DNA from 3 places in the Massilia sp. Soil_C_3 genome. Region 1 is predicted to be linked to each of the others. Evidence: predicted binding sites of a transcription regulator. Region 1 holds the regulator's gene; each other region holds the start of a gene.
The links. Region 1 encodes HrcA, which represses chaperone genes, less so after heat shock. Its sites were predicted from a motif close to TTAGCACTCNNNNNNNNNGAGTGCTAA; they were not measured.
Positions count from the first base shown of each region.

Region 2: the regulator HrcA is predicted to act here: its motif matches at 1,739-1,765, upstream of groES (co-chaperone GroES).
Region 3: the regulator HrcA is predicted to act here: its motif matches at 1,628-1,654, upstream of rpoH (RNA polymerase sigma factor RpoH).

Region 1 is NZ_JBDGJG010000006.1:107,015-110,987, reverse strand. Features, by position in the region: gene AC3A6F_RS13425 (TonB-dependent siderophore receptor) at 1-1,630, opposite strand, end outside; gene hrcA (heat-inducible transcriptional repressor HrcA) at 1,782-2,810, opposite strand; gene AC3A6F_RS13415 (HAD family hydrolase) at 2,927-3,628, opposite strand; gene AC3A6F_RS13410 (hypothetical protein) at 3,869-3,973, shown strand, end outside.
Region 2 is NZ_JBDGJG010000004.1:431,976-435,948, forward strand. Features, by position in the region: gene AC3A6F_RS10155 (sulfite exporter TauE/SafE family protein) at 1-72, opposite strand, end outside; gene AC3A6F_RS10160 (EVE domain-containing protein) at 73-543, opposite strand; RNA gene ssrS (6S RNA) at 633-814, opposite strand; gene AC3A6F_RS10170 (cell division protein ZapA) at 861-1,172, opposite strand; gene AC3A6F_RS10175 (hypothetical protein) at 1,169-1,468, opposite strand; gene groES (co-chaperone GroES) at 1,859-2,149, shown strand; gene groL (chaperonin GroEL) at 2,190-3,836, shown strand; gene AC3A6F_RS10190 (PEP-CTERM sorting domain-containing protein) at 3,951-3,973, opposite strand, start outside.
Region 3 is NZ_JBDGJG010000001.1:281,820-285,792, reverse strand. Features, by position in the region: gene AC3A6F_RS01330 (cell division ATP-binding protein FtsE) at 1-292, shown strand, start outside; gene ftsX (permease-like cell division protein FtsX) at 289-1,218, shown strand; gene rpoH (RNA polymerase sigma factor RpoH) at 1,780-2,670, shown strand; gene AC3A6F_RS01315 (cupin domain-containing protein) at 2,797-3,207, opposite strand; gene AC3A6F_RS01310 (LysR family transcriptional regulator) at 3,513-3,973, shown strand, end outside.

The DNA.
Region 1 (3,973 bases):
CCTCGTGGCCCCGGTCCTTCCAGGCGATGCCGATTTCCTTGTTGACCGAGGTCTCCGGCGCCAGGTTGTCGTTGCCGCGCACATAGCAGCCGCCGCCCAGGTTCGGGTTGTTGATCGGGCAGCCGTTGCCGCGCGTGTAGTACAGGTAGTTCGGATTCGACTGGTACAGGTTCGGCGCCTTGAAGGCGCGCGCCACGCCGCCGCGCAGTGTCAAGGTGGGACTCAAGGCATATGAGGCATTCAGGCTCGGGCTCCAGTTGGTGCCGAACTGGCTGTGCTTGTCGAAGCGCAGGCCCGGGGTCAGGGTGAATGCGGTATTCACGCCGATATTGTCCTCGACATAGACGGCATAGGTTTCGGCGCTCGACCGGCCATCGCGCTCGCCGACCGGCATGCCGGGAATCGCCGTGCCGGCCTGCGTCATCGAATACGGATCGTTGAGCTTTTCCTTGCGCGCCTCGAATCCGGCGGTGAGCATTTGCGCCACCCCGCCGAAGTTGAGCGGCGTATGGATCTCGCCGTTGGCGCCATAGGTTTCCAGTTCCGACGTCGAGCGCTTGGTCGGATCGCTGATGCTGCCTTCCGGTCCGCCCGCCAGGCCTTCGTTCATGCGCGTATTGTCGGTGCCTTCATAGGTCAGCCACAGGCGCGAGGTGGTGGCGCCCCATTTGCCGCGGTGGGTCAGCGCGGCGCTGCGGCGCAGCATGACGTTGGTCTCGGCAGCGGCATTGGCCAGCTCGCCCAGGATCGGGAAGCCGGCCGCATTCACGGCCCGGTCGCCAGCATAGATATTGCCCTGGCGGCTGAAGTTCGATTCGAACTCGAGCACCTGGTCGGGCATGAAGTCCCAGCGCAGCAGCCCGCCGATGTCGCGGTTGCGCACGCCCTCGCGGCCGGCCGGCGGGATCGCGCCATTGGCGCTGTTGTCCGGCGTGGCATTCAGCGCCAGCGCGTCGGCGTCGGTCTTGTTGACGTTGCCGAACACGCGGAACGACACCTTGCCGGCCAGCGGACCGGACAGGTTGAAGCCGAGCCGCTTGCTGTCGCCCTCCTCGCTGTGCTCGGGCGCCAGCGCATAGGCGGTGACCGAACCGGTGAGATAGTCGCCAGGCGCCTTGGTGATGATGTTGATCACGCCGCCGGCGGCGCCGGAACCGTAGCGCGCCGCCGCCGGGCCGCGCAGCACCTCGATGCGCTCGACCGCTTCGGCCGGCACCCAGTTGGTGTCGCCGCGCGTATTGCGCTCGCCGCTACGGCCCATGCGCACCGAGTTGCGCGAGCTGACCGGCTTGCCGTCGACCAGGATCAGGGTGTTTTCCGGGCCCATGCCGCGCAGGTCGATCTGGCGATTGTTGCCGTATTGGCCGCTGGCGCTGTTGCCGGTCAGGTTGACGCCCGGCATGGTGCGGATCAGCTCGGCCAGGTCATTGGCTGGCGGACGCGCTTCGATGTCTTCCGAGGTGATGACCGAGACGCCGATCGCCTGCTTCAGTTCCTGTTCGGCGGTGCCGACGATGTGCACCTGGTGCATCGGCTGGGTGCCGGCCTGCTGGGCCATGGCCGGCAGCCCGACGAGCGCCAGTCCGATTGCCGCGGCAAGCGGCGTCATGCGTATTGCGGTCAGTTTCATCCCTCGTGTTCCTGTTATTTGACTGTTCTGTGGACAAGCCGGAACGCTCCGGCTCAATGCAATTGAGAATCATACTCATTTGCATTTCCAAAACTATGTCAAATTGTGGCAAGAGGGTTGCCAGCCTTGCACTGGCTTAAGATTTCGCGATTCAGGAGTGGCTGAGCGCGTTCGACAGCAGCTTGGCCGTGATGTCGACGATCGGGATCACTCTTTCATACGCCATCCGCGTCGGGCCGATCACGCCCAGGGTGCCGACGATGCGGCCGTCGACCGCATACGGCGCCGTCACCACGCTCATCTCGTCCATCGGCACCAGTTTCGATTCGCCGCCGATGAAGATCTGCACGCCGCCGGCCTTGCTCGAAACGTCGAGCAATTGCATCAAGCCAGTCTTTTGCTCGAACATCTCGAACATCTGACGCAGCGAGCTCATGTTGGACGACAGGTCGGACACCGACAGCAGGTTGCGCTCGCCGGAAATGACCATATCGTCGCCCTCGGCCATCGCTTCGCTGCCGGCCTCGACCGCCGCCTGCATCAGGCGGCCCATATCGTCGCGTAATTGCTGCAGCTCGCCGCTCAGGCGCTTGCGCACCGCGTCGAAGGACAGGCCGGCGAAGTTCTGGTTCAGGTAATTGGCCGACTGGGTCAGTTGCGACGGAGAATAATCCTGATCGAGCAGCAGCAGCCGGTTCTGGACGTCGCCGCGCGGGTCGACGATCACGAGCAGGATACGCTTTTCGCCCAGGCGCAGGAATTCGATCTGCTGGAATACCGACTCGCGGCGCGGACTCTGCACCACGCCGGCGAATTGCGACAGCGAGGACAACATCTGCGCCGCATTGGCGATCAGTTTCTGCGGTTGCGGGTTGGACAAGGGCTGCGGCAAGCGCATGCGCTCGGCATCGACCGCCTTGTCGTCGATCGGCCCCACCGTCAGCAGGGTGTCGACGAACACGCGGTAGCCGCGCGGGGTCGGGATGCGGCCGGCCGAGGTGTGCGGGCTGGCGACGAAGCCCATCTCCTCGAGGTCGGCCATGACGTTGCGGATGGTGGCTGGCGACAACTCCAGGCCCGGGAGCTTGGACAGCGCGCGCGAGCCTACCGGCTGGCCGTCGGCGATATACCGTTCGACGAGGGCTTTGAGCAGGGTGTGGGCGCGTTGGTCGAGTTGCATGATTCCAGGAAACGTTCGATGCTCGTATTTAGTGTGTGCATTATAGGCAGGTTGGGACGTGGCACGGGCAGCGCAAGGCTTGCTGTGACGCATGTCCAACGCTCTTGCGTGCGTATTTACTGGAACTTGAGCCAGTCGAGCAGCGCGTCGAGGCTGGCCACCTCGACGTCGGGCCGGACTTCATGGGCCAGTTCGTTGACCTTGCCGGTGCGGTTCATCCAGGCCGCACGCAGGCCGGCGCGCTGGGCGCCCTGCACGTCCAGCAACAGGTCGTCGCCCACGTACAGGGTCTCGCCGGGCAGGGCGCCGAGCGCGGCGCAGCCGGCAAGGAAGATGCCGGGGTCGGGTTTGGCGCGGCCGAACTCGCGCGCCGCCACCGAAGCCTGGAAGTGGTGGGCCAGGCCGATGGTCTGCAGGTCGGCCACGCCATTGGTGACCGAGCCGACCAGCGCATGGCGCTTCAGGCGCTGCAGGCCACGCACGACATCCTCGTAGGGCGTCACGGCATTGCGGGCGGCAAAGAACACCGTCATCGCCAGCTCGGCCTTGCCGGGATCCTCGCCCACCTGTTCGAAGGCGGCGACCAGGCCGGCATGGCGCAGCGCGCCCAGGTCGATCCCGAATTCGGGGCGTGCGGCCAGGAGTTCCAGGCGCGCCGCCCGCAGGCTGTCGATCGTGAAGCGTTCGGCCACCCGCGGCGCATGCTCGCCGAGCCAGGCATACAACAGTTTTTCGGCTTCCAGGATCACGGGCGCGATCGGCCACAGTGTATCGTCGAGGTCGAACAGGACGGCTTTCGGCCAGGGTTGGCGGGTCATCGGCTTCCAGACTAGGGGGGAAAAGGTGCGTCCCAAGCATAGCGATGCGCCAGTCCGAATGCAATGCGCACGCCGCCTGCGCCCTGGAATATTGCCTTTGTTGAATGATGGTTACACCAAGATACAAAACCAAATACGCCCGAAATGGACCAGCCGCTTGCCAAATGGACTAAAATGTTGAGCGATTTTTCTATTCTCACCGCGCAGCTGCGCTTTCCCGCTAGATTTTTTGGAGATGTTATGAAGAGTTCCTACCTGCGTGCCGGCGCGGCGCTGGCCTGCGCGGCCGCACTGTCTGCCTGCGGCGGCAGCGATGGCCAGCTTGAGCTGGGCGGCACGTTCGAG
Region 2 (3,973 bases), on a different contig from region 1:
GCCGAGCAGGCCGGCCGCGAAGCCGCCGAAGGTGCCCATCGCCAGGAGGGCCAGGATCAGCCAGGGATCCATTCAGGCCTCCCTGGCGCGCACGAGTTCGACGACCGCATCCCATTCGGATCTGGTGACCGGCGAGATCGACAGCCGGCTGCCCTTCTGCAGCAGCACCATGCCGTCCAGTGCGGGAACGGTGCGCATCTCGGCCAGCGGCAGATAGCGCCCCGCTTCCCGCGCGCGCACGTCGATCGAGATCCAGCGCGGCGTTTCCGGGGTGGCTTTCGGGTCGTGGTAATGGCTGGCGGGGTCGAACTGGGTGGCGTCGGGATAGGGACCGCTCGCGATCTCGGCCAGCCCGGCCACGCCGGGCACGGCGCAGCTGGAGTGATAGAACAGGACGCCGTCGCCGACGGCCATCGCGTCGCGCATGAAGTTGCGCGCTTGGTAGTTGCGCACGCCGAACCAGGCCACGGTCTGGCCGGGTGCGGACAGGACGTCGTCGAAACTGACTTCGTCCGGTTCGGATTTCATCAACCAATAGCGCATCGCGCCGTTCTCCCTGCAAGGCGCCGTCACGGTTGACGCGCGCACAAAAAAAAGCGGCTGCGTACAGAGTGCGCAACCGCTTGTGTATTCTAGCCCCCGCCAGTGCCGTTTTTGCCGGCATCCTGAACCAAAACGGTTCAAGGCGGTCACGGTCAGATCAATTTCGGGTTCGTCAAACGAGTGACGCTCACTCCCATCGAACTTGTTCCACGACCTATGCGTAAGAATGGTTCAAGGAATATATGGCAAATCTCGAACACCGCAGGGTAGAGCGCAGTTTACTCTTTTGAAGCGGCATGTCAAACGGATTCGGCTTTTCAGAAAAGATTTTCCTGGGGCGCCAGCGCCTTGTCGAGCACCGTGTGCATCGCTTCCAGCTTTTGCTTGACCTCGAGGATCGACATGTCCGACAGCGGTCCCTGTGGCGACTTCACCGACAGGAATTCCGCGGCGACGCTCAGCGCGGCCATGACGGCGATGCGGTCGGTGCCCCTCACCTTGCCCGAATCGCGCAGCTGGCACATCTTGCCGTCGAGGTAAGCGACCGCCTCGCGCAGGGTGCGCTCTTCGCCGTCGCGGCAGGCCAGGCGGTAGGGCTGGCCCATGATGGTGACGTCGAGATGGATCATCGTGCTGCCTCACTATTGCCCGGTGCGCCGGCCGCGCTGCCGGCTGCATCGCCGGCCGCCCCGGCGGCTTCGTCTTCCCCGCCCTCTTCGCCATCCTCGCCCGGTGGCTTGGGCAATTCGTCGAGCAGGGCCTCGACCCGGCGCTGGGCCTCGATCAGGCGCTCCTTGAACGCCAGGTTCTCGGCGCTGAGCAGGGTATTGGCCTGGCGCAGCAAATAGTTCTCGGCGCGCAACGACTGGGTCAGCTGGGCGAGCCGGTCGATTTTGTCTGAGAGGTCTTGGAATTCGGAAATCATTCGACACTATAGGATCGAGATGGATTTTCCGTCAACCGAATCGCGCTGCGGTGCGGCAAGACGAGCGTGGAAGGCCTGGCCGCGGCGGCCTGGCGTGCGGCAGGAAAGCGCCAGGCAGTGTACGCTGCCCGCCTCTTGCCTGTTCCGCACTTGTCGGCAAGAGATGCCAAAAACACATTGTGCGGGGCCTAGACCGGTTTGCGCTGGCTCAAGCGTATAAAACTATATCTACCGCCGGGCGCTTGAAAAGGCAAGTTATCGTCCCTATAATTAGCACTCGTTAGCTGAGAGTGCTAACAACTCTTTGCAGATTGCCGCGGCACTTGAATGCAAGGCCGGGGCGATGTCAAAAAAACGCTAGTTAAACCACTGAATATTAAGGAGTTTTGCATGAACCTTCGTCCTCTGCACGATCGCGTAATCGTCAAGCGCCTCGACCAGGAAACCAAGACTGCGTCTGGCCTGATCATCCCTGATGCCGCGGCAGAGAAGCCAGACCAAGGCGAAGTCCTCGCCATCGGTAACGGCAAAGTGCAAGACAACGGCCAGGTCCGTCCGCTGGAAGTCAAAGTCGGCGACCGCGTGCTGTTCGGTAAGTACTCCGGCCAGGCCGTCAAGGTCGATGGCGAAGAACTGCTCGTGATGCGCGAAGAAGACATCATGGCCGTCGTCCAGCAGTAATTCCCTGACCCCATTCACGAAACATTCGGAGAAATAACAAATGGCAGCTAAAGAAGTAGTGTTCGGCGACGCAGCGCGCGCCAAGATGGTCGAAGGCGTCAATATCCTGGCCAACGCGGTCAAGGTCACCCTGGGCCCGAAAGGCCGCAACGTCGTGCTCGAGCGCTCGTTCGGCGCCCCGACCGTCACCAAGGATGGTGTCTCGGTCGCGAAAGAAATCGAACTGAAAGACAAGCTCCAGAACATGGGCGCGCAGATGGTCAAGGAAGTCGCTTCCAAGACCAGCGACAACGCCGGTGACGGCACCACCACCGCGACCGTGCTGGCACAAGCCATCGTGCGCGAAGGCATGAAGTTCGTTGCCGCCGGCATGAACCCGATGGACCTCAAGCGCGGCATCGACAAGGCCGTCGCAGCCACCGTCGAAGAACTGAAGAAGATCGCCAAGCCAACCACCACCACCAAAGAGATCGCACAAGTCGGCGCCATTTCGGCCAACTCGGAAACCTCGATCGGCGAGCGCATCGCTGAAGCGATGGAAAAAGTGGGCAAGGAAGGCGTCATCACCGTGGAAGACGGCAAGTCGCTGAACGACGAGCTGGACATCGTGGAAGGCATGCAGTTCGACCGCGGCTACCTGTCGCCGTACTTCATCAACAATCCGGACAAGCAAGTCGCCGTCCACGAGCAGCCATTCATCCTGCTGTGCGACAAGAAGATCTCGAACATCCGTGACCTGCTGCCGGTACTGGAACAAGTCGCCAAGGCTGGCCGTCCGCTGGTCATCGTCGCCGAAGACATCGAAGGCGAAGCGCTGGCGACCCTGGTCGTCAACAACATCCGTGGCATCCTGAAAACCGTCGCCGTCAAGGCGCCTGGTTTCGGCGACCGTCGCAAGGCCATGCTGGAAGACATCGCTGTCCTGACCGGTGGCCAGGTCATCGCCGAAGAAGTCGGCCTGACCCTGGAAAAGGTCACCCTGGCAGAGCTGGGCCAGGCTTCGCGCGTCGAAGTCGGCAAGGAAAACACCATCATCATCGACGGCGCCGGCCAGGCTGAATCGATCGAAGGCCGTGTCAAGATGATCCGCGCCCAGATCGAAGAAGCGAGCTCGGACTACGACCGCGAAAAACTGCAAGAGCGCGTGGCCAAGCTGGCCGGCGGCGTTGCCGTGATCCGCGTCGGTGCAGCTACCGAAGTCGAGATGAAAGAGAAGAAAGCACGCGTCGAAGATGCACTGCACGCTACCCGCGCTGCCGTGGAAGAAGGCATCGTCGCCGGCGGTGGCGTTGCCCTGCTGCGCGCTCGCGCTTCGATCGACATCAAGGGTGACAACCCAGACCAGGACGCAGGCATCAAGATCGTCCTGCGCGCCATGGAAGAGCCACTGCGCATGATCGTCCAGAACGCCGGCGAAGAGCCATCGGTCGTCGTCGCAGCAGTGTTGGCCGGTTCGGGCAACTACGGCTACAACGCCGCCAACGGCACCTACGGCGACATGGTCGAAATGGGCGTGCTGGATCCAGCCAAGGTCACCCGCTCGGCACTGCAGAATGCAGCGTCGATCGCCGGCCTGATGCTGACCACCGACTGCATGGTCTCGGAACTGGCTGAAGACAAGCCAGCCGGCGGCATGGGCGGCATGGGTGGTATGGGCGGCATGGGCGGCATGGACGGCATGATGTAATTCAGCCGGTCGCCTGGCGCGCCGCGGCAACGCCGGCGCGCGAGTCTTCCACGATAAAAAGCCCGCGAGGTTCACACCTCGCGGGCTTTTTTGTTGTTTGATGCAGCGGGAACCTCAGCTCCTGGCGCGCGGCCCCT
Region 3 (3,973 bases), on a different contig from region 1:
CCGGGTCGGCCTGCTCGACCGCGCCAGGGCGATGCCGCTCGAACTGTCGGGCGGCGAACAGCAGCGGGTGGCGGTCGCGCGCGCGATCGTCAACCGGCCACAGATCATCCTGGCCGACGAACCGACCGCCAATCTCGACCGCGTGGCGGCCGACAAGGTGCTGGACGCGCTGCGCGCCTTCCACGCCGCCGGCGTCACCTGCGTCATCTCGACCCACGACGAACAGGTGCTGGCAGGCAGCACGCGGGTGATCCGCCTCGAGCAGGGCCAGCTGGTCGGAGGTGGGGCATGAGCCCGTGGCTGCGTCAGCACCGCTTCGCCCTCGGGGCCGCGCTGTCGACGGTGCGCAAGTCGCCCGGCAGCTTCCTGTTCAACGTGCTGGTGGTCGCGCTCGCGCTGACCCTGCCGTTCGCGGGCATCACCCTGCTCGACAATGTGCGTCCGCTGTCCGAGCAATTGTCGGTAGATCCCGAGATCAGCCTGTTCATGCGCGACGACGCCAGCCGCGCCGATGCCGAGGCGCTGGCGCCGCGCATCCGCCAGCTCGTCGCCCAGCAGGGCAAGGGCGAGGCGGAAATCGCCTTCGTGCCGCGCGAGCAGGCGCTCGCTTCGCTCAAGGAGCGCAGCGGCCTGGGCGACGTGCTGGAAACCCTGGGCGACAATCCCTTGCCCGACAGCTATGTGATGAAGCTGGGCGGCTTCGCCAGCGCCGGCGCCGCCGGCCAGGTGGACCTGATCACCGAGCGCCTGGCCGAACTGCCGGGCGTGGAGACGGTACAGGTCGATTCGGCCTGGGTCAAGCGCCTGGCCGCGATGCTGGCCATCCTGCGCCTGGCCCTGCTGCTGCTGGCGGCCACCCTGGGCATCGTCGTGATCGCGGTCGTGTTCAATACGATCCGCCTGCAGGTGCTGACCCAGAAAGAAGAGATCTCAGTCTCGCAACTGCTGGGCGCGACCAACGACTTCATCCACCGCCCGTTCTTCTATACCGGCGCCCTGCTCGGCCTGTGCGCCGGCGCGGTAGCGCTGGGCGCGGTGACCCTGGCGCTGCGCCCGCTGAACGGTGCGATCGGGGAATTTGCCCGGCTGTACGGCTCGAATTTCCAGCTGGCAGCGCTGGGTGGACTGGAAATCGCCGGTCTGCTGGCGGTCAGCGCCGGGCTGGGCCTGGTCGGCGCCCTGCTGTCGGTGCGGCGTCACCTGGCGCGCCAGCGTTGAACGGCGGTCCTACAGAGTTGCAGCGAAAAAAAATAGTCGAGATGGTATTGAAAACGCGTTAAGCATCACCATCTCTGCTGACAGGGCGAGGCGGCCCTCCTGTGTGGCTGCCTGCCCCTTTACTGGACAAGACCACGTCGCTCGACACCGCAATGAATCCTACGGCCTAGCTGCCATCCCCTACGCTTCCACGCGCAAAAGTCCTACAGGCTGCGCCGTGGCTACGTGCGCCATTCAACAGAATACGTGCCACTCTGGCCGTAAGCTGTGTCTAACGTTATTCCAGTCATTCCTCGCTCACTTTTGAGCCGAATCAACTGAACATGCAAGAGCTGCTCTACAGTGGAACCGTCGGCAATTTGATTCCCGCGAGCAATACTTTGAACAATCTTAAGCGCCGGGACCACTTCTAGCACTCACCTCGGGGGAGTGCTAATATATGGTCCAAGGCAATCGAAATTCAAGTCACGCGTCCAGGTAACAAGCCGTAACAGCGGTGCCGCAAGGCAATAAGTTATGGCAAATTAAGGATGCAGCAAGATTACTACGAGGGAAATGAATATGTCCGCACAATCCGCATTGGTTCCGACCGGCAGTCGTGCTCTGGGACTGGGTTTCACCGGCAATCTGGGCAATATCGACGCCTATATCTCGGCCGTCAACCGCCTGCCGATGCTCACGCACGAAGAAGAGGTTTCGCTGGCGAAGCGGCTGCGCGACGACCACGATCTCGACGCGGCGCAAAAGCTGGTGCTGTCGCACCTGCGCCTGGTGGTATCGATCGCGCGCGGCTATCTGGGCTATGGCCTGCCGCACGCCGACCTGATCCAGGAAGGCAATATCGGCCTGATGAAGGCAGTCAAGCGCTTCGACCCGAACCAGGGCGTGCGCCTGGTGTCGTACGCCATGCACTGGATCAAGGCCGAGATGCATGAATACATCCTCAAGAACTGGCGTCTCGTAAAGGTCGCCACGACCAAGGCCCAGCGCAAGCTGTTCTTCAACCTGCGCAGCAACAAGACCGGCCTGGATGCGATGTCGCCGACCCAGGTCGACGACCTGGCCAAGCTGCTGGGCGTCAAGCGCGAAGAAGTGATCGAGATGGAAACCCGTCTGTCGGGCCGCGACATCGCGCTGGAGTCGCCGACCGACGACGAAGACGACAAGTTCTCGCCGATCGCCTATCTGTCGTCGGACCAGCAGGAACCGACCAAGGTGCTCGAGGCCGAGCAGGTCACCCGCCTGCAGTCCGAGGGACTGGAAACGGCGCTGGGCAAGCTCGACCCGCGTTCGCGCCGCATCATCGAGGCGCGCTGGCTGGCCAACGACGACGGCTCGGGCGCCACGCTGCATACGCTGGCCGAAGAGTTCAGCGTGTCGGCCGAGCGCATCCGCCAGATCGAATCGGCTGCGCTCAAGAAGATGAAAGGCGCACTGGCGGCTTACGTGTAAGCGACGCACCTTCAGCGCCGAACAACGTCGTCCCCGCGCAGGCGGGGACCCAAGTACTGCATGCGTAGACTGAACGCTTGCGACTTGGGTCCCCGCCTCCGCGGGGACGACGCGTTTACGTCAGCCTCAATGCACCGGCATGAAGAACGGCTTGTTCTTGTCCTTGAGTAGAAAGACCAGGAACTTGGCCGGCTTGGTCTTGCTCGCATTGCGCCCCACCGTATGCAGGTCGCGCGGATTCTCATAGAAGGTCTCGCCCGGCCCCAGCGTGTGCTCCTTCCCGCCCTTCACGCCCATCACGATCGTCCCTTCCAGCACATAGATGAAGCCATGCGCATCGTGGCGGTGGACGGGGTCGCCGCCGCCCGGCGGATACACCACGGTGATCATCAGCACTTCCTTGCCGGGATGGTCGTCCAGCGCCTTGCTGAACAGCTCGTTGACAACGGGATCCAGCGCCGCGGCCCAGACGGGCGCCGCCAGCGGCAGGGTCATCAACAGGCCGGCGGCGCCGGCGAATTTTCTCAGGCGTGACATGGTCTCTCCTTCAGTACAGGGTGGATATGGAGCCAGTGTAGGGCGCACGTTACGGGCGCAACAGGCGTGCGCCGGTCCCCATGCTGATGCCTCAAACGCAACAATCCGTGTCAGGCGCGATGCACGTGGCCTTGGCGGGATTCGGCTGTTATTTGTCATTTACGAAAAAGATCACACGCAACTACCATGACGGCAGCCACATGAGCAACTAAGTAGCGACTGAGAGTAAAGCCATGAAGAACGAACGCTTCGCGATCGGTGAATTCATCCAGCCATCGTCACCTTTGACACCGGCCACTCCTGAAATGGATGGGCTGGCCTCGAGCTTTTCCACCACCTATGCCGGCGTGCTGGCCTTCATCGCCGTGGTCCACGAAGGCTCGTTCGCCCGCGCCGCCGAGCGCCTCGGCATCGGCCGCTCCGCCGTCAGCCGCAGCGTGCAGAAACTGGAATCGCAGCTCGACACCCGCCTGTTCCTGCGCACCACGCGCAGCACCTCGCTCACCAGCGAGGGCGAACTGTTCTACGCCAACTGCAAGCCGGGCGTCGAGCGGATCGTGCAGTCGGTGGAAGAGATGCGCGAGCTGCGCTGCGGCGTGCCGCGCGGTCAGCTGCGCCTGCACGCGGCGAGCGACTTCGGCCGCAAGATCGTGGCGCCGCTGCTGCGCGGCTTCCACGCCGGCTATCCGGACATCCGGCTCGACCTGATCCTCGACGACAGCCCGCTCGACTTCATCGCCGACCGCATCGACGTGTCGATCCGCAA